DNA from 3 places in the Aeromonas sp. FDAARGOS 1415 genome. Region 3 is predicted to be linked to each of the others. Evidence: predicted binding sites of a transcription regulator. Region 3 holds the regulator's gene; each other region holds the start of a gene.

Region 1 (7,492 bases), 140 kb from region 3:
CTGGGGGCTGCCCTGATGAACTATCTGGGGCTGATGGGGTGAGGTGATGGACGTCAGCATCATCATGACCATGCCGGGATCTTTGCCCAGCAAAGGGGCTTGACCTTGCCGCGGGCGGCAGCTTTAGGCTGATTGCACATCAACAGAGGAGGTATCCCATGACCATTCAACTGACCGTTTCCGGCATGTCCTGTGGTGGCTGCGCCGCCAGCCTGCAAAAAGCGTTGCTGGCCCAGCCAGCCGTCAGCGAAGCCAGCGTCGACTTCGCCAGCAGCAAGGCCGTCATCGAGAGCGAGCTGAGCAAGGAAGAGCTGATCGCCCTGATCGAAGCCAGGGGGTTCACCGCGGAGTGAGTTATCACCTAAGTGGTAAAAAACAGACCAATATTCTGTTTGCTTCTTTTTATTGGTGAGAATGATCAATTAAATTCCGTTTAAAAAGAATAAAAATGCTGCAATCAAACCCATAAGAAGGATTGCAGCATGACCCTCCCTCTCCGCAAGACCCTGCTTGCCGCCGTACTCGGACTGACACTCTCCCCCATGGCCATGGCGCTGCCGAGCGTGCACATACTGGCCACCGGCGGCACCATCGCCGGCGCCGGGCAGTCCGCTACCCAGTCCAACTACGAGGCCGGCAAGGTGGCCATCGAGACGTTGATCGCGGCCGTCCCCGAGATGAAGAACGTGGCCGAGGTGCAGGGGGAACAGGTGGTCAAGATCGGCTCCCAGGACATGAACGACGAGGTGTGGCTCAAGCTCGCCAAGCGGGTCAACGAGCTGCTGGCCAAGGATGACGTGGACGGCATCGTCATCACCCACGGCACCGACACCATGGAAGAGACCGCCTACTTCCTGAACCTTACCGTGAAGAGCGACAAGCCGGTGGTGCTGGTCGGCGCCATGCGCCCCTCCACCGCCATGAGCGCCGATGGCCCCATGAACCTCTACAACGCCGTGGTCACCGCCTCCGATCCCGCCTCCAAGGGGCGTGGCGTCATGGTGGCGATGAACGATACCGTGCTGGATGCCCGCGACGTCACCAAGACCAACACCACCGGCGTGCAGACCTTCGCCGCTCCCAACTTCGGCCCGCTCGGCTATATCCACAATGGCAAGATCGACTATCAGCGCAGCCCGGCCCGGCTGCACACCAGCCAGACGCCGTTTGACGTGAGCAAGCTCGACAAGCTGCCCCGGGTCGGCATCGTCTACAGCTACGCCAACGCCTCGGATCTGCCGGCCAAGGCCCTGGTGGATGCCAAGTTTGACGGCATCGTCAGCGCCGGGGTGGGTAACGGCAACCTCTACCACACCCTGTTCGACACCCTGGCCCAGGCGAGCAAGGATGGCATTCGCGTGGTGCGCTCCGCCCGCGTGCCGACCGGCGCCACCACCCTGGATGCGGAGATCGACGACGCCAAGTACGGCTTCGTGGCGGCCGAGACCCTGAACCCGCAGAAGGCGCGCATCCTGCTGATGCTCGCCCTGACTCAGAGCAAGGGTCCGGCCCAGATCCAGCGCTGGTTCCAGCAGTTCTAAGCAGCCCGTCCCGCGTTGGCTGACGCGGGGTGCCGGCCATGAAGGGGGCGGGAGATACCCGCCCTTGTTCATGGCGCTCGTCAGCTTGCGATCAGCCAGCCGCAGAAGCCCAGATAGAAGAGTCCCGCCAGGGCGAGCCTGCCCGCCGTCATCCATTCCCGCCGAAAGCCCCACCACAGGATCACCACCGCCAGCAGCGTCACCAGGGACGAGGCCATCATGACGTCGTCCAGCAACCAGGGGGTGAACAGCAGGCAGAATGCCTTGGGGATGGTGCCCTGGATCATCATGGCACCGGAGACATTGGCCAGCGCCAGCCGGTACTTGCCCTGTCGTACCCAGAGCAACACGTTCATCAGCTCCGGCATCTCGGTGGCCACCGGGCTCAGCAGCAGGGCCGCCAGCACGGGGGAGAGGCCGGCCAGCTCCCCCAGGCTCGCCAGCTGATGGACGAACAGCTGGGCCGCCAGCGCCATCGCCATCAAGGCCGTCAGGGTCTGCAGCTGTACCTTGCCGAGCGTCGGGATCCCGGCGTGCGGATCCAGCCTGAGCGGTTCGGGCAGCGGGGCCTCGTGGCGGTCGGTCTGCCTCAGCTCGCGCCTCACGTAGGCGAGGTACACCAGGACGAACAGAGAGGCCAGCCAGGCTTTGCCGGTGAAGGTCAGGGTGCCGAGCAGCACCGCCAGCAGGAAGATGCCGATAAACCAGGCCTGGTCCCGGGCGGTGTCGCGCAGCACCTCCCTGTCCATGATCCTGTGGGCCGGGCTCATGCACAGCAGCAGGAGCAGGCCGACGGTGCCATAGCCCAGGGTGGCCAGCACCAGGGGGCCGCCGAGAGCCGCCCCTATCCCGATCTGCTGCTGGGCGGGGGCCTGCCCCATCAGCAAGGCGGTCAGGGTGACGATGCATTCCGGCAGGGCCGTGCCGAGGGCCGCCAGCAGGGAGCCGATGGCGCTCTGGGAGAGCCGGAAGTGATGGCCAACCCATTCGATGCCGTTGACGAAGTATTCGCAGGCCCGGTAGATGGTGATGGCAGAGAGCAGAAATAACAGCAGGGTGATCAGCATATGAGTAGCCGCCAGGCGAGCAGGATAACCGATGGACCCGACATGGCTCGCCTGGCTGGCGTACATGTCGAGGCCAAAGGTCTTGCAGAGCGATGGATGCCATCGCCGCCCATGCCATGGACCTGTGGATCCAAGCGTGTTGACATGAGCCCTGCCCGGATCGCGGGCGGGTTGCTACTCCCCTATGACAGTGGGGGCGTTGTACCAAGCCGGCGGCTGCCCCACAAGGCAAAACCGGGATATCGCGGGGACCAAGTTGTAAGGGGATGTAACGCCGGCCTACCTGGATCCTGATCTTTCCCCCGGGGTCTGCGCTCTGGCACAGGGATTGCTATGAGTTGGCTACTGTCCACATTGACTTGGGAAGGGTGAACGATGAAACGGTGGATCCAACATTTTTATCAGCTGAACCGCCTCAACTGGCTGATGGTCTGGCTGCTGCTCTGCTGCAGCATCATTCTGCTGTTCCCGGCCGGCCTGATGAAGGGGGCCGTGAGCCAGTGGGCCACGGCCCACGCCGCCTGGCTCGGGGTCGGCATGCTGATCGCCATCTCCTACTTCTGCAGCCAGGGCTTCCTGATCGCCTGGGAGTGGGCCTGTGACGAGTGGCAGTCCCGCCGCCAGAAGGACCAGCTGGCCCAGATGATCGGCTTCCTCGATTTCAACGAAAAGGCGGTGCTGCGCGAGTTCGTGCTGCAGCGTAAAAGCGTCATAAACCTGCCGATCACCGAACCTGCCGTCAAAAACCTGATGGATGCCGGCGTGCTGACCTATGCCTATGGCAAGCCGGTGCGGGAAAAAGAGGACGAGAACCAGATCCGCGCCCTGATGATCGCCCTGCCGGCCCGCCCCCTGCTCACCTACAAGGTGCTGGGGTTGTCGCGCGGCAAGATGAGCGACGAGCAGGTGGAGCAGATCATGAACGCCAGACCCAAGTTCGCGCAGAAGAGCCTTCAGCGCTGACCTTTCCCCATCCCCATAACTGAAAAGAGCCGGACACTTGTTCCGGCTCTTTGCTGTCTGGCGTGGGTTACTCGGTTCTGGCCTTGAGATAGCCGGCGTAGTCGGGCACCTGCACGCTGAAGGCCTGCTGCATGTGCGGGCTGTCCATGATGAAATCCGCCGTCGCCTCGTTGGTGGCGACCGGGATGTTCCAGACTGCGGCGAGGCGCAGCAGCGCCTTGACGTCAGGATCGTGAGCGGCGGGATTGAGGGGATCCCAGAAGAAGATCATCACGTCTATCTTCCCTTCGGCGATGAGGGCGCCGAGCTGCTGATCCCCCCCCATGGGGCCGGAGAAGAGACAGGTGATGGGCAGCTGCGCCTTCTTGCCGAGCAGGGTGCCCGTGGTGCCGGTCGCATAGAGATGGTGGAGCTTGAGCTCCTCCTTGCGGCGCAGCACCCAGTTCAACAGCGGGGCCTTCATGTTGTCGTGAGCCACCAGGGCGACCCGCTTGTGGGGCGCCATCTCGCGTGCAATCAGTTCCATGGAGTTCATCCGTAGCAAAGTGATGGGATTGGGGCGGTATCCTAATCGAAAGCGACCCGCGTCGCTGCGCCATGCATCGTAACTGTGATCGCGGTGACGGTTCAATGTGGCGCAAGGTGCGTCTCGGCAGAGGGAAGGAGGCGGGTCACGGGATACGGGAATATGGTCTCGATCTGCGAGGGCTCACGACAAGGGCTATGTGCGGTGTGCATGAGGTGCGGTGCAGAAAAAAACCCGCCTGGGCGGGTCGTTTCTCGTCGGGGAGTCAGGATGATTCCGAGTGGAGCTGGGATTGCTGGTAATTTTCCAGACCGATGCGCTCAATAAGGTCGAGCTGGGTTTCCAGCCAGTCCACGTGTTCTTCTTCATCCTCCAGGATATCCTGGAACAGGTCGCGGCTGACGTAGTCCTGCACCGACTCTGCGTAGGTGATGGCTACCTTCAGGTCAGGGATGGCGTCCATCTCCAGTGACAGGTCACAGCGCAGCATCTCCTCCACCGTCTCACCGATGCGCAGCTTGCCCAGATCCTGCAAGTTGGGCAGTCCTTCCAGAAACAGCACCCGCTTGACCAGCTCGTCGGCATGTTTCATCTCATCGATAGACTCATGATACTCCTTGTGCCCGAGCCCCTTGAGGCCCCAGTCATCGTAGATGCGGGCATGCAGGAAGTATTGGTTGATGGCTACCAGTTCATTGGCCAGCACCTTGTTGAGGTGGGCAATGATTTTGGGATCTCCTTTCATCGACATTACTCCTCGTGTTCGAGCCTAGGGCAAGGATCACTAGAGCTTAGTCCAGAAAGATGACAATCAGGGGATGGCGAATCGGCACTCCTGACACGAGGAGCATTCGCTTGGGGTGACGAGGGGTCTACAGGCGAGGTATCAGGCCACTTCGTAGTAGAGTGGCGCCTGCTCCGACTCCATCTTGTCCAGCTCTGCGGCGATGATCTCCATCGTCATGCGTACGCACTTGCCACATTGGGCCCCGACTTCCAGCGATTGCTTCAGTTGCCGGAACTCGGTCTTGCCTGCCTGTACCGCCTTGCGGATCTGGTTATCTGTGATGCCGCGGCACAAACACACGTACATAATATGGACCTCATGCTGGAATGAGAGAAATCTAAATGAGAATGGTTCGTAATGCAAAGAACGAATCGTAATAAGATCCCGTGCTTGCTACCTATTCTCCCCTTGGGGAGAATGCCACCATCAGAGAGGAGGCGAACATGCTCAAGAAACTACTCAATGCCTTGTTCAAGGGACAACCTGCCCAGCACGCCGAGGTCACGCCGACCGAATATGCCGGTTATCTCATCTATCCCGAGCCCATGGCAGAGGGGGGGCAGTTCCGGCTGGCGGGTCGCATCACCAGAGAGGTGGACGGGGTCGTGCAGACCCATCGCTTCATTCGCTCCGATCTCTTCGTGAACCCCGCCGATGCCGAGCGCTTCATGGTGCAGAAGGCCCACACCTTCATCGATCAGATGGGGGATCGCATGTTTGAACCCAGGATCAAACCGGAACACAACTCGGCACCATGAGTCCTGTCGCGCTGGCCACCTTGCGCCAATCCCTTGCTCGCGCCGGTGAACGGCGACTGGTCTGGCTGGAAGGAGAGGAGGCGGACTGCATCGCCCGTGCCGAACTCCTGTTGGGAGAGGCGGTGTTCTGGTTGGGCAATGGGCCAGAACGTCACGGGCCCTTGCCCGCCGCCAAGGCACTGCAGCGGCTCGGCCAGGAGTGCGACACCCTGATCTTCAACGCTTTCAGCGGCTTTCACCCCGATGCATTCGGTGCCTTGTCGGGCACGCTGCGGGCGGGGGGGCTGTTGCTGCTGCTGACGCCGCCCAGAGAGGCGTGGCCGGCGTATCCGGATCCGGACAGGTTGAGGCTGGTTGCCCAGCCCGAGGACGCCGCTCGGGCAGGGCACGGGTTCATCGCCCGCCTGGTGCGGCTGCTGGCGGGGGATCCTGCACTTACCTTGGATCCCCTATACAAGGGCGAGCCCTGGCATCCCCTGGATGTGAGCCGGCCATTGAGCGCGGATCAGGCCCTCGGGTTGCCCGCTATCCACAAGGTGCTTTACGGCCATCGCCGGCGCCCCCTGGTGTTGAGTGCCGATCGCGGACGCGGCAAGAGCGCCTTGCTGGGGCTGGCCAGCGCCGAGCTGCTGAGCCGGGATCCCGCCTTGAGGATAGCGGTGACGGCCCCCTCGCAGGCGACCGTCGCCACCCTCTTCGCCCATGCCGAAGCGGCGCTGGGCAACATGCCAGAGAGGCTGGCGGGGTTGAGCTATGTCTCGCCGGACCGGGTGGCCAGGGGAGAGGTGCAGGCGGATCTGCTGCTGGTGGACGAGGCGGCCGCCATACCGACACCGCTTCTGGAGGCCATGCTGGCCCGCCACAGCCGCATCGTCTTCGCCACCACGGAACACGGTTATGAGGGAACGGGGCGTGGCTTTCACCTGCGCTTCAAGCAGGTGCTGGATCGGGAAACCCCGGACTGGCAGGAGCTGCACCTGGCGGAGCCCATTCGCTGGAGCCGGCACGATCCGCTGGAGCCCCTGACCTTCCGGCTGCTCGGCCTCCACGCCGACACAGTGGCACCGCAACCACCGACGACCGCCAGCTGGCGACGGCTGGAGCAGGCTGTGCTGGCTGGCGACGAGGCCTTGCTCAACCGGGTATTCGGCCTGCTCGTGCTGGCCCACTACCAGACCAGCCCCAGCGATCTCAGGTACTTGCTGGAGGGGCCGGATCTCGACATCCACCTGCTGGAGCAGGGTGACGCGCTGATCGGTGTGGCGCTGGTGGCGCGAGAGGGCAATATATCCCCTGCATTGGCCCAGGACATCTGGGCAGGACGGCGGCGTCCTCGCGGCCATCTGCTGCCCCAGTCGCTGCTGGCCCACGCCGGGTTCATCACGGCAGGGGAGCGCACCTATGCCAGGGTGATGCGCATCGCCATTCACCCCGGTCTGCATCGCCTGGGGCTGGGTTCCTTGCTGCTGGACAGGCTGGAGACGCACTATCGCACATTGGGGGTCGACTATCTGGGATCCGCCTTCTCCGCCAGCCCCGATCTGCTGCCATTCTGGCTCAAGGGGGGGCTGAGGGTGCTGCGCATCGGTCTGCAGCGGGACGCAGCGAGCGGCAGTCATGCGGCCTTGCTGTTGAAGCCGCTGCAAGCTGAACGCCATGCGGAGCTGGCGCAATGGCGCCAGCGCTTCGTGAGCCAGCTGCCGACCCTGCTCGCGGGAGAGCTCAGGCAGCTAGATGCCGAGCTGGTCTGGCTGTGCCTGAGAGGGGAGCAGGTTGTCGGGGCGCCCGAGCTGGATGCCTTCGAGCATCAGGAGCTCGACTGCTTCGCCCATCACCACAAACCGTTCGAG
Region 2 (7,492 bases), 870 kb from region 3:
CGATGTCGATGGCCGGGTAGTGGCCCGCATCCGCCAGCTCCCGCGCCAGCACGATGTGGCCGTCGAGGATGGCCCGCGCCGCATCGGCGATGGGATCCTGCAAATCGTCCCCCTCCGTCAGCACGGTGAAAAACGCCGTGATGGAGCCCTGACCGTCGCTGCCGTTGCCGGCCCGCTCCACCAGTGCCGGCAATTTGGCAAACACCGAGGGCGGGTAGCCCTTGGTAGCCGGCGGCTCCCCCACCGCCAGGGCGATTTCGCGCTGGGCCTGGGCGTAGCGGGTGAGGGAGTCCATCAGCAGCAGCACGTTGAGCCCCTGATCCCGGAAGTATTCTGCGATGGCGAGCGCCGTCTCGCACCCCTTGAGCCGCATCAGCGGCGAGGCGTCGGCGGGGGCCGCCACCACCACGGCGCGCTCGCGCCCCTCGGCGCCGAGGATCTCCTCGATGAACTCCTTCACCTCCCGGCCCCGCTCGCCGATGAGGCCCACCACCACCACGTCCGCCACCGAGCCCCGGGTCATCATGCCGAGCAGCACGGACTTGCCGACGCCGGAGCCGGCGAACAGCCCCATCCGCTGACCCTGGCCCACGGTGAGCACGGCGTTGATGGCGCGCACCCCCACGTCCATGGGTTGATGGATGGGGCGGCGGGCCAGCGGATTGATGCGGTGCTGGGCGAACTGCACCGTCTGGGAGGAGATGATGGGGCCCATGCCGTCCAGGGGCTGGCCGATGCCGTCGATGACGCGCCCGAGCAGGTTCATGCCCACCGGGATGCCGTGATCCTCGGTGACGGGCACCACGCGGGCGCCGGGAATGACCCCCTTGAGCTGTTCGCTCGGCATCAGGAACAGGCGATCGCCGGAGAAGCCCACCACCTCGGCCTCCAGGGCCCCATCCTGGGTGTCGATGCGGCACAGGGAACCGATGGCGGCGCGGCAGCCGATGGCTTCCAGGGTCAGCCCCACCACCCGGGTGAGCTTGCCCGCCACCGGCGGTATGGGGGCCTGATCGCGCACCCGGTAGCCTTGCAGCCGGTTGAGCAGGGATGCGGTCATGTTGCCTCCGAAGGGCGAGATGGGGAGAGGCCGTGCGGGTTAAAAAACCAGGTCACGGCTCAGCTCGCGTTGTCGCGCAAGAAATTGCGCAGCAGTTGATCGATGCGCCCGGAGAGGGCGAGATCGATGCTGGAAAGTTCGGTGGCGAGTTGCAGATCCCCGGGGGAGAGGGTGGGATCGCTCTGCAGCCGCCAGTGCCTCTTGACGCACTCTTCGGCACCAAAGGCCTCCTCAATCCGGGCCAGATCCTCCGGGTGCAGCATCAGGGTGACCCCCTGCTCGGCGGCAGGCAGCAGGGCCAGCCCCTGCTTGAGCGCTTCGAGCAGCAACCGGGGCGAGGTCTCGGCCTCGTGGCGGATAAGGGCACGGGCGAGCTGCTGCACCAGGGTGATGAGCTGCTGCTCCACCGCGTCATCCAGCTCGCTGAGCGGTGTGGCGAGGCGGGAGGCGAGTGCCTGCCAGCGGGCCACCTCCTGCTCCACCTGGTCGCGGCCCATGGCGAGCCCCTCTTCCCGGCCCTGCTCCAGGCCCGCCTGATGGCCCTGTTGCAAGCCTTCCAGCTTGCCCTCCTCGAGCCCCTTGGCGAAGCCGGCCTCGCGCCCCTCGCGCATCCCCTCCTCCCAGGCGGCCTGGCGGATTGCCTCCAGCTCCTCGGCGGTGATGCTGGGGGCGGGCTCTTCCACCGGCTCCTCCGGCGGCGCCTCTTGCACCTGCTCCTGGCGATACCAGTCGGGGGAGAGCCCCAGGGCATTGCTCTCGATCTCGCTCTCGGTCTCCATCTCGGGCCAGCCCCAGGCCTCGACCCTGGCCTCGTCATCCTCGGGTCTGAGATAACCGCGCAGCTTGTTGTTCTTGTTATTCATGGGCTGAAGACACTCCTATCGAGAGCCGGATGCAGGGGCCGGTATCATCGCACATTTATGACCCTGGGCTTAGAGGAACTCTTCGCCACCGCCGGAACCCAGCATGATCTCGCCCGCATCCGCCAGACGGCGCGCGGTGGAGAGGATCTCCTTCTGGGCGGCTTCCACTTCGGAGACCCGGATAGGGCCCATGGCCTCCAGATCGTCCGCCAGCATCTCGGCGGCCCGTTTGGACATGTTCTTGAAGACTTTTTCCCGCATCTGGTCGTCCGAGCCCTTGAGGGCGCGCTGCAGCAGATCGCCGGGCACTTCCCGCAGCAGGGTCTGGATGCCACGGTCGTCCACGTCGATGAGGTTCTCGAACACGAACATCAGATCCTGGATCTGCTGGCTCATCTCCTCGTCCGACTCGCGGATGGAGTCCATCAGCTGGCCTTCGATGTTGGTGTCCAGGTAGTTCATGATGTTGGCGGCAGCCTTGAGGCCCCCCATCTTCGCGGCCTGGGCACCGGCCGCACCGGCGAACTGTTTCTCCATGATGTCGTTGAGCTCCTGCAGCGCCGCCGGTTGCACCTCTTCCAGGTTGGCGATACGCATCACCAGATCCAGGCGCACCTGCTCCGGGAACTGGCTCAGGATCTCGGCGGACTGCTCGGGTTCCAGGTAGGAGAGGACGATGGTCTGGATCTGCGGGTGCTCGTTCTGGATGATGCTGGCCACCTGGCGCGCATCCATCCACTTGAGGGAGTCGAGGCCGCGGGCACCTGATCCCAGGATGATCTGGTCCACCAGGTTGCTGGCCTTGTCCTCCCCGAGCGCCGCCACCAGGGCCTTGCGCACGAAGTCTTCGCTGCCGATGCCGATGTTGGTGTACTTCTGGATGTCGTCGATAAATTGACGATGCACCGCCGCCACCCGGTCGTGACTGAAATCCGACATCGAGGCCATGGACATGCCGAGCCGCTGCACCTGTTTGGGCTCGAGGTGGCGGAAGATCTGGGCCGCGTCCTCCTCGTTGAGGCTCAGCATCAGCACCGCCGCCATCTCCATGCCACCCATCTGGTCCAGGATCAGGCGCTGGCTTTCGGTGATGTCGTTGCCGGTGACCTGGCTTTTATTCTCTTCAGGCATCTTTGGTTACCCACTCTTTGATGACCTGGGCGGCCAGGTCAGGTTCATTCGCTACCAGGGCGCGCACGGCCTTCAGCAGATCCTCGTCACGGTGCAGATCCGGCAGCTTGAGCTGGCCATCCCGCAGACCGAACACCGGCTCGGCCTCGGCCTGGGCAGCCAGCAGGCTCAGCTCGTCGTCGCCACCCAGCACGGTGTGGTTGTCGAAGTCCAGCTCCCCTTCCGGCTTGGCATCCGGGTAGAGCAGGCGCTTGAGCATGGGGCGCACCACGGTGACGATGAGCACTATGATGACCAGCACGGAGGCGGCGATGCGCACCGCGCGCCAGAACCAGGGCTGCTCGTAGACGGGAATGTCGGCCACGGTCTCCAGCTCGGGGCGGTTGAACGGGATGGCGACCACCTCCAGGGTGTCCCCCCGGGTCACGTCAAACCCGAGACCACCGCTCAGCAGACGGCGCAGGGTGTCAAGCTCGGCCTGGCTGCGGGCCTCACGGGTCACGGCGCCGTCGGCGCCGGGCACCGCCTTGTAGTCCACCGCCACCGACACCGTCATGCGACGAATGCCGCCCTGTTGGCGCCGGATATGGCTGACGGTGGTGTCCAGTTCGAAGTTGCGGGTCGCCTCCTTGCGGGAGCGGCCGGAAGAGGTGGTTCCCCCCTCCCCGCCAGCGGCCTGCTCGGGAATGTTGGAGGCGGCGGGGGGCTGGTTGGAGAGCGCGCCAGGCACGCCGCCATTGCTGCCGTTGGCGCTGTTCTCTTCCACCGTCATCTCGGAGCGCACGGCCGGCAGGTCCGGGTTGTAGGTCTTGCGGGTCTGCTCCTGCTGGGAGAAGTCGAGGGAGAGATCCACCTCGGCGGTATAGTTGTCGGCCCCGAGCACCGGGATCAGGATGGCGTCAATTTTTTGTTTGTATTCCAGCTCCTGCTTCTGCTGCATCGCAAACTCCTTGCGAGTCTGGGCAGAGAGGGGATCCTGGGAGCCGGAGTTGAGCAGGCGACCGTTCTGATCGGTCACGGTGACACGGGTCGGCTCCAGACCGTGGACGGCGGAGGCCACCATGTCGACGATGGAGTCCACCTCCCCCTGGCCGAGGGCGGTGCCCTTGAGGCTCAGCACCACGGTGGCGCTCGGTTTGCGCTCGTTGCGGGCGAACACGTTGTCTTTGGGAATGGCCAGCAGCACCTGGGCCTTGGCCACATTCTGGAACTGCTCGATGGCGCTCGCCAGCTGGCGCTCGCGGCTCAGTTTGAGGCGCTCGCTCTCCATGCGCTGGCTCACGCCGAAGCTGGAGTCCTTGAGCAGGATGGCCTCGCCGTCGTTGCTGGCGTCACTGCTGCTGGCCAGACCGGCACGGGTCAGGCGCAGACGGATATCCGCATAGTTCTCGGCGCTGACCAGCACGCTCTTGCCATCCACCTGGTAGGGGATCTTCTGCTGATCGAGGTAATCCAGGGTGGAGACCAGCTCCTGGGTGTTGAAGGTGCCGAGGGGACGCATCTCCGGCTCCTTGCCCCACAAGAGGATGAAGACGGCGATGGCGAGGCAGATGGTCAACCCCAGGATCAGGGTGATCTGGCGCAGCACATCGGTGTTGGACAGGAAGCCCAGCGCCGAGCTCTTCTGCTCTTGCTCGTCGAGGGCGGCGCCCCCCTCGTTGTTCATCAGCAGATCGCCGTTTTGATCAGTTGCCACGGTTTATGTCCTTGTTGCTGACATCGTCATGATGCTCGGTCGCCATGAGCCTGGGTCAGACCGGCATGTTCATGATGGTCTTGTAGGCATCGACCATCTTGTTGCGCACCTGCACCGTCGCCTCGAAGGCGATGGAGGATTTCTGCCCGGCGATCATCACCTCGGAGAGGTCCACCGACTTGTCACCCAGATCGAAACGGGTGCGCAGATCGTTGGCGGCGCCCTGCAGTTCGTTGACGTTGTCGAGGGCCTGCTGCAACATCTGGCCAAAGTCGGAGCTGACCTGGCGACCGGGTTGGGTCAGCGGCGTGGCACCGGCTTCGACCCTGAGAGCCTGCATCTCTTGCATCAGGCTGCTTGCGCTTATTTCCATCTTCCCTTCCCAGACAAATCATTGACACTGACACTCCCCAAGCAATAAGAATGCCAATTAGGGAAGAGTGCCCTCACATCGGGGCACAGGGTGATCGCAGGGAAGAGGACGAACCGGTCACTCAGGGGCGCGGCACCGCCCCTTCTCCCAGCAGCAGTCTGAGATAGCTGAGGTGCAGATCGTAGTGCTCCCCGGCGGGCAGCTTGACCAGCACCTCGTCATGCAGATAGCCCGCACGGCTCACCGCCAGCTCGGGAGGAACCAGCCCCACCGCCACCAGCCGGGTGACGATGGCCTGTGCCAGCGCCATGGTCGCCTCGTCGGCACGCCCCCAGCCGAAGTGGCCCCGGTATGTCGACCCCTCGTCGGGCTCGAGCGGGGAGATCTGATCCCCCCAGACCCAGAAGGCCGTGGGGATCCCCTCCTGCAGACGCAGAAAAATGCTCTGCTTGTCCCACTCCCTGCTCTGGACTGCGTCCGCCCCGTCCTGTGCTGATGCTTGTGTCATACCCATTTCCTTGTCCTGCTGACGAACCTGGTTGCGCCCATGAAAAAGAGGGCCGAAGGCCCTCTTTTTACTGCAATTCACGCCATTTAAACAGACGGCAACGCACCCTGTTCGAAGAAAAACCGGCGGCTGCTCAAGGCCTGTACAATCACGGGTTCAGATCCCCGTCCAGCCAGTACTTGGAACCCGAAATATTGGCGTCCAGCAACAGCCCCTTCTCGCCAATCTGGTAGATGGCCATGCCGCCATTGTACTTGGCGGTGAGCTCGGCGCTCTCCTTGCCGGCCACGGCCCCCACTTCGGAGGTGGCTTCCCAGCCCTTGTTGACGAAGGCATCGAAGCGGGCCTGGTCCTCAAACAGGATCACCTGCTGATAGAACTTGCCGCCGAGCCCGGCCGCGAGGCCGGCACCGAACATCTTCATATAGGTGTGCTTGCCGGTCGTGCGGTTGACGGCCACCCCGGAGCCCTGATTGGTGTGGATCATCAGGGAGAACTTGCGAGAGTCGAAGACCGCATAGCCATAAGCCTGGTCAAACAGCAACTTGGCGGAAGGCTGCTCGTTGAACAGCCGTACCAGGGCGGTATCGGCCATGGTATCGAGCGCGGCTCTGGCCTCGTCCGGAGTCTTGGGTTCGAGCATGGTGTCGAGCTTCTTGTCCGCGGCGTCGAGCCACTCCTTGCCGGTGGCCGCACTCTCCGCCGTCCAGGCGCCGGCCTTGCTGTAGGTTTCGGCCCCCCAGTTGGACACCGACTCCCAGGTCTGCTTGGAAAAATCGGTGATGTCCTTCCACGCCTCCTTGCTGGTGTCGCTCACCGCGGTGCCAAGCTCCGAGGCTGCCTCCTTCACCTTCGCCCAGTCGGCGTGGCCCGGGGTCGATGCCAGCACCAGGGCCGCGGCAATCACAGTCAATCGAATCTTCATTCTCTCCTCCAGCGTCCACAATGGGTCGAGGGTCACAGTAGCAGATTGGCAGGGCTTCCGGTCAAGGTCACGGCAGGAAAAAGAGTCAATCGGTGACGTATGCCGGGGCGATGCCGCTCCTCTCCCCTCTGCTGGTCGGGGTCCGTCCCGCCATTCCCCTTGGCGTGGCACGGCCCCCGGACCATCCTGCCCCGCCGTAAATATTGTTCGGGCCACCAGCGCCGGTTGTATAGTTTTTGGTTAGCCATTCCGGTAAAATCCGCGCCCTTGAATAAGAGCCACCTAAGAGTGATTGAGCGATGTCCAACACAAAACAGGCCCCCAAAGTAGGATTCGTCTCCTTGGGTTGCCCCAAAAACCTGGTCGATTCCGAGCGCATCCTGACCCAGCTGCGTACCGAAGGGTACGACGTGGTGCCCAGCTATGACGATGCGGAGCTGGTGGTGGTCAACACCTGCGGCTTCATCGACAGTGCGGTGCAGGAGTCCCTGGAAGCCATCGGCGAGGCCCTGGCCGAAAACGGCAAGGTGATTGTCACCGGCTGCCTTGGCGCCAAAGAGAACCAGATCCGCGAGATCCACCCCAAGGTGCTCGAGATCACCGGTCCCCACGCCTATGAAGAGGTGCTGGGCCACGTTCACAAGTACGTGGAAAAGCCGACCCACAACCCCTTCACCAGCCTGGTGCCGGCCCAGGGCGTCAAGCTGACCCCCCGTCACTACGCCTATCTGAAGATTTCCGAAGGCTGCAACCACCGCTGCACCTTCTGCATCATCCCCTCCATGCGCGGGGATCTGGTGAGCCGCCCCATCGGCGAGGTACTGGCCGAAGCCAAGCGCCTGAAAGAGGCCGGCGTGAAGGAGATCCTGGTCATCTCCCAGGACACCTCCGCCTACGGCGTGGACGTCAAGCACCGCACCGGCTTCTACGACGGCA
Region 3 (7,492 bases):
TATCGGCAACAAGATTGCCGCGACCCTGGCCAGCACGGGGACGCCCGCCTTCTTCTTGCACCCGGGCGAAGCCAGCCACGGGGATCTCGGCATGATCTCCGCGGGGGATCTCATCATCGCCATCTCCAACTCTGGCGAGAGCGACGAGATCCTTGCCCTGCTGCCGGTGCTCAAGCGCCGCGGCATCCCGCTCATCTGCATGACGGGCAACCCTGCCTCCACCATGGCGAAAGAGGCCAACGTGCACCTGTGCATCAAGGTGGAAAAAGAGGCCTGCCCGCTGGGGTTGGCTCCGACCTCCAGCACCACGGCAACCCTGGTGATGGGGGATGCGCTGGCGGTGGCTCTGCTGGAAGCCCGCGGCTTCACCGCCGACGACTTCGCGCTCTCCCATCCCGGCGGCTCTCTGGGCAAACGGCTGTTGCTGCGGGTCGGCGACCTGATGCACGCTGGTGATCTGTTGCCCAAGGTGGGGATAGATGCCACCATCAGCCAGGCGCTGCTGGAAGTGAGCCGCAAGGGGCTGGGGATGACGGCGGTGGTCGATGAACAGGGACTGCTGGCCGGCCTGTTCACCGATGGCGACCTGCGGCGGATCCTGGATCTGCAGGTGGATATTCACCACACTCCCATCAGCCGCGTCATGACGGCCAACTGTGTTACCGTAGGGCCTGAAATGATGGCGGCCGAAGCCGTCAAACTGATGGAAACCAAAAAAATCAACGGGTTGCTGGTCGTGGATGGGGAGAAACGTCCGCTGGGCGCCTTCAACATGCACGACCTGCTGAAAGCCGGAGTAATTTGATGCAAGACGTACCGACCCTCTATGGTCCGGTGACGCGCAGCCAGTTTGATCAGGCGGCGCAGATCCGTCTGCTGGTGTGCGATGTGGATGGGGTGCTCTCCAATGGCTTCATCTATATGGGCAACAACGGCGAAGAGCTGAAGACCTTCTGCACCCGCGACGGCGCGGGGATGCGGGCCCTGCTCAATGCGGGCATCGAGATCGCCATCATCACCGGGCGCAGCTCCCGCATCGTCAGCGATCGCATGAAGAGCCTCGGGGTGCAGCACCTGGTGCAGGGGGCGGATGAGAAGCTCCCCCATTTCGAGGCGTTGCTGACCACGCTGGGACTGGATGCATCGCAAGCCGCCTATATGGGGGATGACACCATCGATCTGCCGGTGATGCAGGCTTGTGGCCTGGGTATCGCCGTGGCGGATGCCCATCCTCTGGTGCGGGCGCGGGCTGACATGGTGACACGGCTGGGAGGCGGTGTCGGTGCGGTGCGCGAAGTGTGCGATCTCATCCTGCAGGCCCAGGGATTGGGGGACTATCCACCCGAGGTGTCGCGATGAACAAGCAGACGGTTTTGTTCGGCCTGCTGTTCCTGGTGGCGCTTGCCGCCTGGCAGCTGGGGGAGATTGAGCTGGCGCCCGAGCCGACTACCAAGGTAGAGAACTTCCAGCCGGACTTCACCGCCAAACATCTGGTGACCACCCGCTTCAACGAACAGGGCAAGCGGACCGAGCGGCTGGAGTCGGATTATGCGGAGTATTATCAGGTCCTCGAGCAGTCCACCTTCGACAAGCCTGTGGTTTACATGTTCGATGACAAGGGCGAGGCCGAGTGGAAGGTGACGGCCGAGACCGGGGTGCTCAACACAGACGACAATGTGATCCTGCGTGACAAAGTGCATCTGGACGGCCTGTTGCCGGCTTCTTTCATCTCCACGCTGGATACCCCTTATCTGGAGATGGACCTAGTGACGCAGGAGCTGAGAAGCAACCAGCACATCAGCATCGTGGGCCAGGAATTCCAGACCGAGGGCGTTGGCCTGAAGGGTCACCTGGAACGTAAATATTTCGAGTTACTGGATAAAGGCCATGCCACTTATTTCAATGAAAAACGTTAATCTGGCGCTCACTGCCCTGCTGCTGTGCGGCACCCTGAACGCCAAAGAGTCCGACTTCGCCGAGAAGGTCTATGTGGATGCCGTCAGGCAGGTGGCCGAGATGCAGGACAACCGCATCACCTTCAGCGAGGATGTGATCATCACCCAGGGCACCATCAAGATTAAGGCCGACAAGGTGGTGGTGATCCGCTCAGGTGAGAAGGGGGCTGAGGTCATGACGGCCTATGGCAACCCGGCCACCTTCTTCCAGGTACTGGACAACGGCAAACCGGTCAATGCCCACGGCAACAGCATTCGCTACGAGCTCAAGAATCGGCTGGTGACCATCACCGGCAACGGCCAGCTGAAACAGGAAGACAGCCAGGTCACTGGCGATCTGATCCGCTATGACATCGTGAAACAGAAGATGATCGCCGAGAGCAAGGGACCCACCCAGCGGGTCAAGACGGTGTTCCTGCCGGATCAGGTAGAGAACTTCGACAAGCCCGCCGACCAGAAGAAGTAGGAAACAGAAGCCATGGCAGTGTTAAAAGCAACGGGGTTGCAGAAGAGCTACAAGCGCCGCATGGTGGTCAGCGATGTGAGCCTGGAGGTGGGAACGGGCCAGATCGTGGGCCTGCTCGGTCCTAACGGGGCGGGCAAGACCACCTCCTTCTACATGATCGTGGGTCTGGTGCAGCGGGATGCCGGTCTCATCACCATCGACGAGCAGGACATCAGCCTGCAGCCCATGCACATCCGGGCGCGCAATGGCATCGGCTACCTGCCACAGGAGGCCTCCATCTTCCGGCGCCTCTCGGTGTTCGACAACCTGATGGGGGTCATGCAGACCCGCAAGGGGTTGAGCCGGGAAGAGCGGGAGGATAAGGTCGAACAGTTGCTGGAAGAGTTCAACATTACCCACATCCGCGATAGCCTGGGGCAGAGCCTCTCGGGCGGGGAGCGGCGCCGGGTGGAGATTGCCCGTGCGCTGGCTGCTGAGCCGCGGTTCATCCTGCTGGATGAGCCCTTCGCAGGTGTGGATCCTATTTCCGTCATTGATATCAAGAAGATCATCCAGCACCTGAAAGAACGCGGGCTGGGTGTGCTGATCACCGACCACAACGTCAGAGAGACGCTGGACGTGTGCGAGAAGGCCTACATCGTCAGCCACGGCAAGATGATTGCCGAGGGCGCCCCGGCCGACATCCTTGCCGATGAACAGGTCAAGCGCGTCTATTTGGGCGATCAATTCAGTCTATAGTAAGGGGGCACCCCTCATTTTTGTTAGGTGACCGCCTCGCTGAACATAAGGATATCCCGACGTAGATGAAGCCGACATTACAGTTGCGCCTCGGTCAGTCACTGACCATGACGCCACAATTACAACAAGCGATTCGTCTGCTCCAGCTCTCCACCCTGGAACTCCAGCAGGAAATTCAGCAAGCGCTCGACAACAACCCCTTGCTGGAGCAAGAGGAGAACGATGCGCAGGAAACCAGTGAGGCGGAGCCACACGATGCTAGTCAGCTCGACTCCAGCGATGCCATGGCACAGGACAAGATGCCGGACGAGCTCCCTGTCGACACCACCTGGGACGAGGTCTATTCGGCCGGTACGGCCCAGAGTGCAGGCCCGATCCACGACGGGGAGGAGAGCCTCTATCAGGGTGAAACCACCGAGAACCTGCAGGACTACCTGCTGTGGCAGATGCGTCTCACCCCCTTCAGCGATGTGGACGCCGCCATCGCGCTTGCCATCATCGATGCCATCGATGAATCCGGCTATCTGACCGCTTCTCTCGAGGACATTCAGGCTGCAGTCAGCAGCGAAGAGGTAGAAGTTGAACTGGATGAGATCGAAGCGGTACTCAAGCGGGTGCAGCATTTCGATCCGGTCGGCATCGCCGCCCGCTCGGTGCAGGAGTGCCTGCTTATCCAGCTCGGCCAGTATTCGCCCGAGTTGCCCTGGCTCAACGAGGCCAGGGAGGTGATCCGCGAGCACATGGACTTGCTTGGCAATCGCGACTATCGCACTCTGGCACGTAAGACCCGGCTCAAGGAGATCGACCTCAAGGAGGTGCTGGATCTCATCCAGCAGCTGGAGCCCAGGCCCGGCAACGGCATCATCCAGAGCGAATCCCAATACGTGATTCCGGATGTGTCCGTGGTCAAGAAGGGCAGCAAGTGGGTGGTGGAGCTCAACCCGGATTCGGCGCCGCGCATTCGTGTCAATGAGGCCTATGCGGCCATGGCACGCAATGCCCGCAGCAGCACGGATACCCAGTTCATCCGCTCCCACCTGCAGGAAGCCAAATGGTTCATCAAGAGTCTGGAGAGTCGCAACGACACCCTGCTCAAGGTGGCCAGCTGCATCGTCGAGCAGCAGCAGGGCTTCTTCGAGTATGGTGAAGAGGCGATGAAACCCATGGTGCTCAACGACATCGCCGAGGCGGTGGAGATGCATGAGTCGACCATCTCGCGGGTCACGACCCAGAAGTACATGCACACGCCTCGCGGCATTTTTGAACTGAAGTTTTTTTTCTCCAGTCACGTCAATACGGAGGGAGGAGGAGAGTGCTCATCGACCGCTATTCGCGCCCTGATCAAGAAGCTGGTGACGGCGGAGAACCCCGCCAAGCCGCTTAGTGATAGCAAGATCGCGGATTTGCTGGCCGAACAGGGTATTATGGTGGCGAGACGCACGATCGCAAAGTACCGTGAATCCTTGTTGATCCCGCCATCCAATCAGCGCAAACGCCTGGTTTAGGCAAACAAAAGGAAGACGTTATGCAAATTAACCTGACCGGACACCATGTCGAGATTACCGAAGCTCTGCGTGATTATGTGAACAACAAATTTGCCAAACTCGAGCGTCACTTTGACCATATCAACAACGTGCATGTGGTGTTGAGCGTCGAAAAACTGAACCAGATCGCCGAAGCCAAGCTGCACGTCAGCGGGGGTGAGGTGTTCGCCAATTCGCAGCATGCCGACATGTATGCGGCGATTGATACCCTGCTGGATAAACTGGATCGGCAGATCATCAAGCACAAAGATAAGTTAAATCAAAAATAACTATGCAACTTGAACACATACTGAGTCGGGACTGCACCAAGAGTGCGGTCCCTTGTACCAGCAAGAAACGCGCGCTCGAGATCATCAGTGAACTGGCCGCAGAGCGCCTCGGCGCCTCCCGCCAGGTCCTGTTTGAAAGCCTGCTGGCGCGGGAAAAGATGGGCAGTACCGGTATCGGTGCCGGTATTGCCATTCCCCACGGCCGGATCGACGACGCATTTGCGCCGACCGCCGTGTTGATGACCTTCTCCGAACCCATTCCTTTCGATTCGATCGACAATCAACCGGTTGACCTGCTCTTTGCATTGCTGGTGCCGGAAAGCGAGTGCAAGCAGCATCTCAAGACTCTTTCCCTGATGGCATCCAAGCTGGGTGACAAGGCCGTCTGCCGCCAATTGCGCCAGGCGACCAGCGACGAAGAACTCTATCAGATCATGACGTCGGCCTGAGGCCGGGTCTGACACAGCCACGTTGGCGTGAGGGGACAAGATGCAGTTAATAGTGGTAAGCGGCCGTTCGGGCTCCGGTAAGACGGTAGCCCTGAGGGTGCTGGAGGATCTGGGGTATTACTGCGTAGACAACCTGCCGGTCAACCTGCTGCCCCAGCTTATCGTGTCGGTGGAGAGCCAGTATGACAAGCTGGCGGTCAGCATCGACGTGCGCAACCTGCCCGCCCAGCCTGACAGGCTGGAGAGCCTGCTGAGCCAGGTCCGCAACGAGGGGCGGGTGGAGTTTTCGAGTTTCTTCTTCGATGCGGACAACACGACCCTGCTCAAGCGCTACGGCGAGAGCCGCCGTCTGCATCCCCTGTCACGGAACAAGCTGTCCCTGGACGAGGCGATCCGGGAAGAGACCCACCTGCTGGCGCCCCTCTCCTCGACCGCCGACCTGCGCATCGACACCACCAACCTCAGCATTCACGACCTCAGCGAGCTCATCAAGACCCGGGTGCTCGGCAAGAAGGAAAACGAGCTGGTGCTGGTGTTCGAGTCGTTCGGCTTCAAGTACGGCATCCCCAAGGATGCGGACTTCGTGTTTGATGCCCGCTTCCTGCCCAATCCCCACTGGATCCCGGAGCTCAAGCCCTTCACCGGCCAGGACGAGCCTGTGGCCAACTACCTCTCGAGCCAGCCGGATGTCATGCTGTTCATCCAGCAGATCGAGAACATGCTGGCGACCTGGCTGCCCCACCTGGAGCGCAACAACCGCAGCTATGTGACGGTCGGGATCGGTTGTACCGGTGGCCAGCACAGATCGGTGTTCATCGCAGAGCGGCTGGCCAGCGCATTCCGGCTGCTTGGCAAGAACGTGCAGATCCGCCACCGCACGCTGGACAAGCGGTCCACTCAGGCCTGACAGACCACAGGATGCTCAGATGACAGTTTCCGCCTCGGTAGAAGTCAAAAACAAGCTAGGCATCCACGCCAGACCGGCCATGATGCTGTTCGAGCTGGTGCAGGGGTTCGATGCCCACGTGCTGCTGCGCAACGAGGAAGGGGTCGAGGCCGACGCGGACAGCGTGATCGGCCTGCTGATGCTGGACTCCGCCCAAGGCAAGCAGGTGGAGGTGCAGGTGGAGGGCCCCGAAGAGGTGGAGGCCCTGGCCGCCGTGGTGGCGCTGTTTACCTCGGGTTTCAACGAGGAGTAAGCGGCCCCGCCTCGCCTCAGGAGGCGCAACGCGCCAGCGCCTTGAAGGTGGCAAAGTCCCGACAAGCCAGCAGGTTCCTGCTGGCTTTTTCGTTCATCAGCGCCAGAAACAGGTCGTAGAGCCCCATCGCCTCCTCATAGTCGGCCTTGGCGATGGCCAGCACGAAGATGAGGGTAGCGGTCTCGCCATTGCTCCAGTCGATCCCCTGGGGTGCCAGTACGGTATAGACCAGGGTACGGTGCGCCAGCAGACCGAGGGAGTGAGGCAGGGCGATGCCTTCCCCCAGCATGGTGGAGACGATGCGCTCCCGCTCGAGCAGGGATCCCCGAAAGCCGCTCTCCACCAGGTCCTCGCGCTCCAGCTGGGAGCAGATGCGGGCAAACAGCTCGTCCTGAGTGATCGGCTCCCTGACCACCATGAAGTGCTCGGCATCGAAATACTTGTCGAGCAGATAGGGGCGGGTGCGATCGATGAGCACCAGCTTGCCGAGCTGCTCCAGCTGATACTGGGTCGGGAAGGGGGCTACCTGCACCACGGGGACGTTCTTCTCGCTCACCTTGACGGTGCTGATGACAAAGTCCTGCTCGACCCGCGCCAGCCCTTCATAATCCCGTACCGACTCCAGTGTCATCAGCTGAAGTTGGGGGTACTCCCGCCGGATGCGCGCCTCCAGTACCCGGAAGGTGGCATTGCCCGCGTCGCACAGCAGCAGCGCCTGGGGGCGCCGGGCGTAACCGATGTCGTAGTGGCGCTCAAGCCCGACCCCGATGTGGATCACCAGGTAGCCGATTTCATGGTGGGTCAGCCGGTACGGGGTCTGCCTGATCCACTCCGAGATGGCGGCCAGGGTGATGTCGTAGGCAAGGGGGTAG

What was found. Region 3 encodes sigma-54, which starts transcription at its own class of promoters, with help from an activator protein. Its sites were predicted from a motif close to TGGCACNGTTTTNGCTT; they were not measured.
Region 1: the regulator sigma-54 is predicted to act here: its motif matches at 2,926-2,942, upstream of I6L45_RS09000 (superinfection exclusion B family protein).
Region 2: the regulator sigma-54 is predicted to act here: its motif matches at 5,163-5,179, upstream of fliE (flagellar hook-basal body complex protein FliE).

What each region holds. Positions count from the first base shown of each region.
Region 1 covers NZ_CP077363.1:1,879,931-1,887,422, forward strand. Annotated here, with positions in the region: gene I6L45_RS08980 (AEC family transporter) at 1-42, shown strand, start outside; gene I6L45_RS08985 (heavy-metal-associated domain-containing protein) at 159-353, shown strand; gene ansB (L-asparaginase 2) at 483-1,541, shown strand; gene I6L45_RS08995 (sodium:calcium antiporter) at 1,622-2,608, opposite strand; yybP-ykoY riboswitch at 2,697-2,803, opposite strand; gene I6L45_RS09000 (superinfection exclusion B family protein) at 2,984-3,571, shown strand; gene I6L45_RS09005 (methylglyoxal synthase) at 3,639-4,097, opposite strand; gene bfr (bacterioferritin) at 4,363-4,842, opposite strand; gene I6L45_RS09015 (bacterioferritin-associated ferredoxin) at 4,984-5,190, opposite strand; gene I6L45_RS09020 (HlyU family transcriptional regulator) at 5,328-5,642, shown strand; gene I6L45_RS09025 (tRNA(Met) cytidine acetyltransferase TmcA) at 5,639-7,492, shown strand, end outside.
Region 2 covers NZ_CP077363.1:2,610,035-2,617,526, reverse strand. Annotated here, with positions in the region: gene fliI (flagellar protein export ATPase FliI) at 1-1,060, opposite strand, end outside; gene fliH (flagellar assembly protein FliH) at 1,120-1,923, opposite strand; gene fliG (flagellar motor switch protein FliG) at 1,993-3,054, opposite strand; gene fliF (flagellar basal-body MS-ring/collar protein FliF) at 3,047-4,750, opposite strand; gene fliE (flagellar hook-basal body complex protein FliE) at 4,806-5,123, opposite strand; gene I6L45_RS12435 (hypothetical protein) at 5,245-5,631, opposite strand; gene I6L45_RS12430 (hypothetical protein) at 5,780-6,556, opposite strand; gene rimO (30S ribosomal protein S12 methylthiotransferase RimO) at 6,856-7,492, shown strand, end outside.
Region 3 covers NZ_CP077363.1:1,740,020-1,747,511, forward strand. Annotated here, with positions in the region: gene I6L45_RS08250 (KpsF/GutQ family sugar-phosphate isomerase) at 1-805, shown strand, start outside; gene kdsC (3-deoxy-manno-octulosonate-8-phosphatase KdsC) at 805-1,359, shown strand; gene lptC (LPS export ABC transporter periplasmic protein LptC) at 1,356-1,916, shown strand; gene lptA (lipopolysaccharide transport periplasmic protein LptA) at 1,903-2,421, shown strand; gene lptB (LPS export ABC transporter ATP-binding protein) at 2,434-3,159, shown strand; gene I6L45_RS08275 (RNA polymerase factor sigma-54) at 3,225-4,664, shown strand; gene hpf (ribosome hibernation promoting factor) at 4,685-4,972, shown strand; gene ptsN (PTS IIA-like nitrogen regulatory protein PtsN) at 4,975-5,421, shown strand; gene rapZ (RNase adapter RapZ) at 5,462-6,328, shown strand; gene npr (PTS phosphocarrier protein NPr) at 6,348-6,620, shown strand; gene I6L45_RS08300 (transcription antiterminator) at 6,637-7,492, opposite strand, start outside.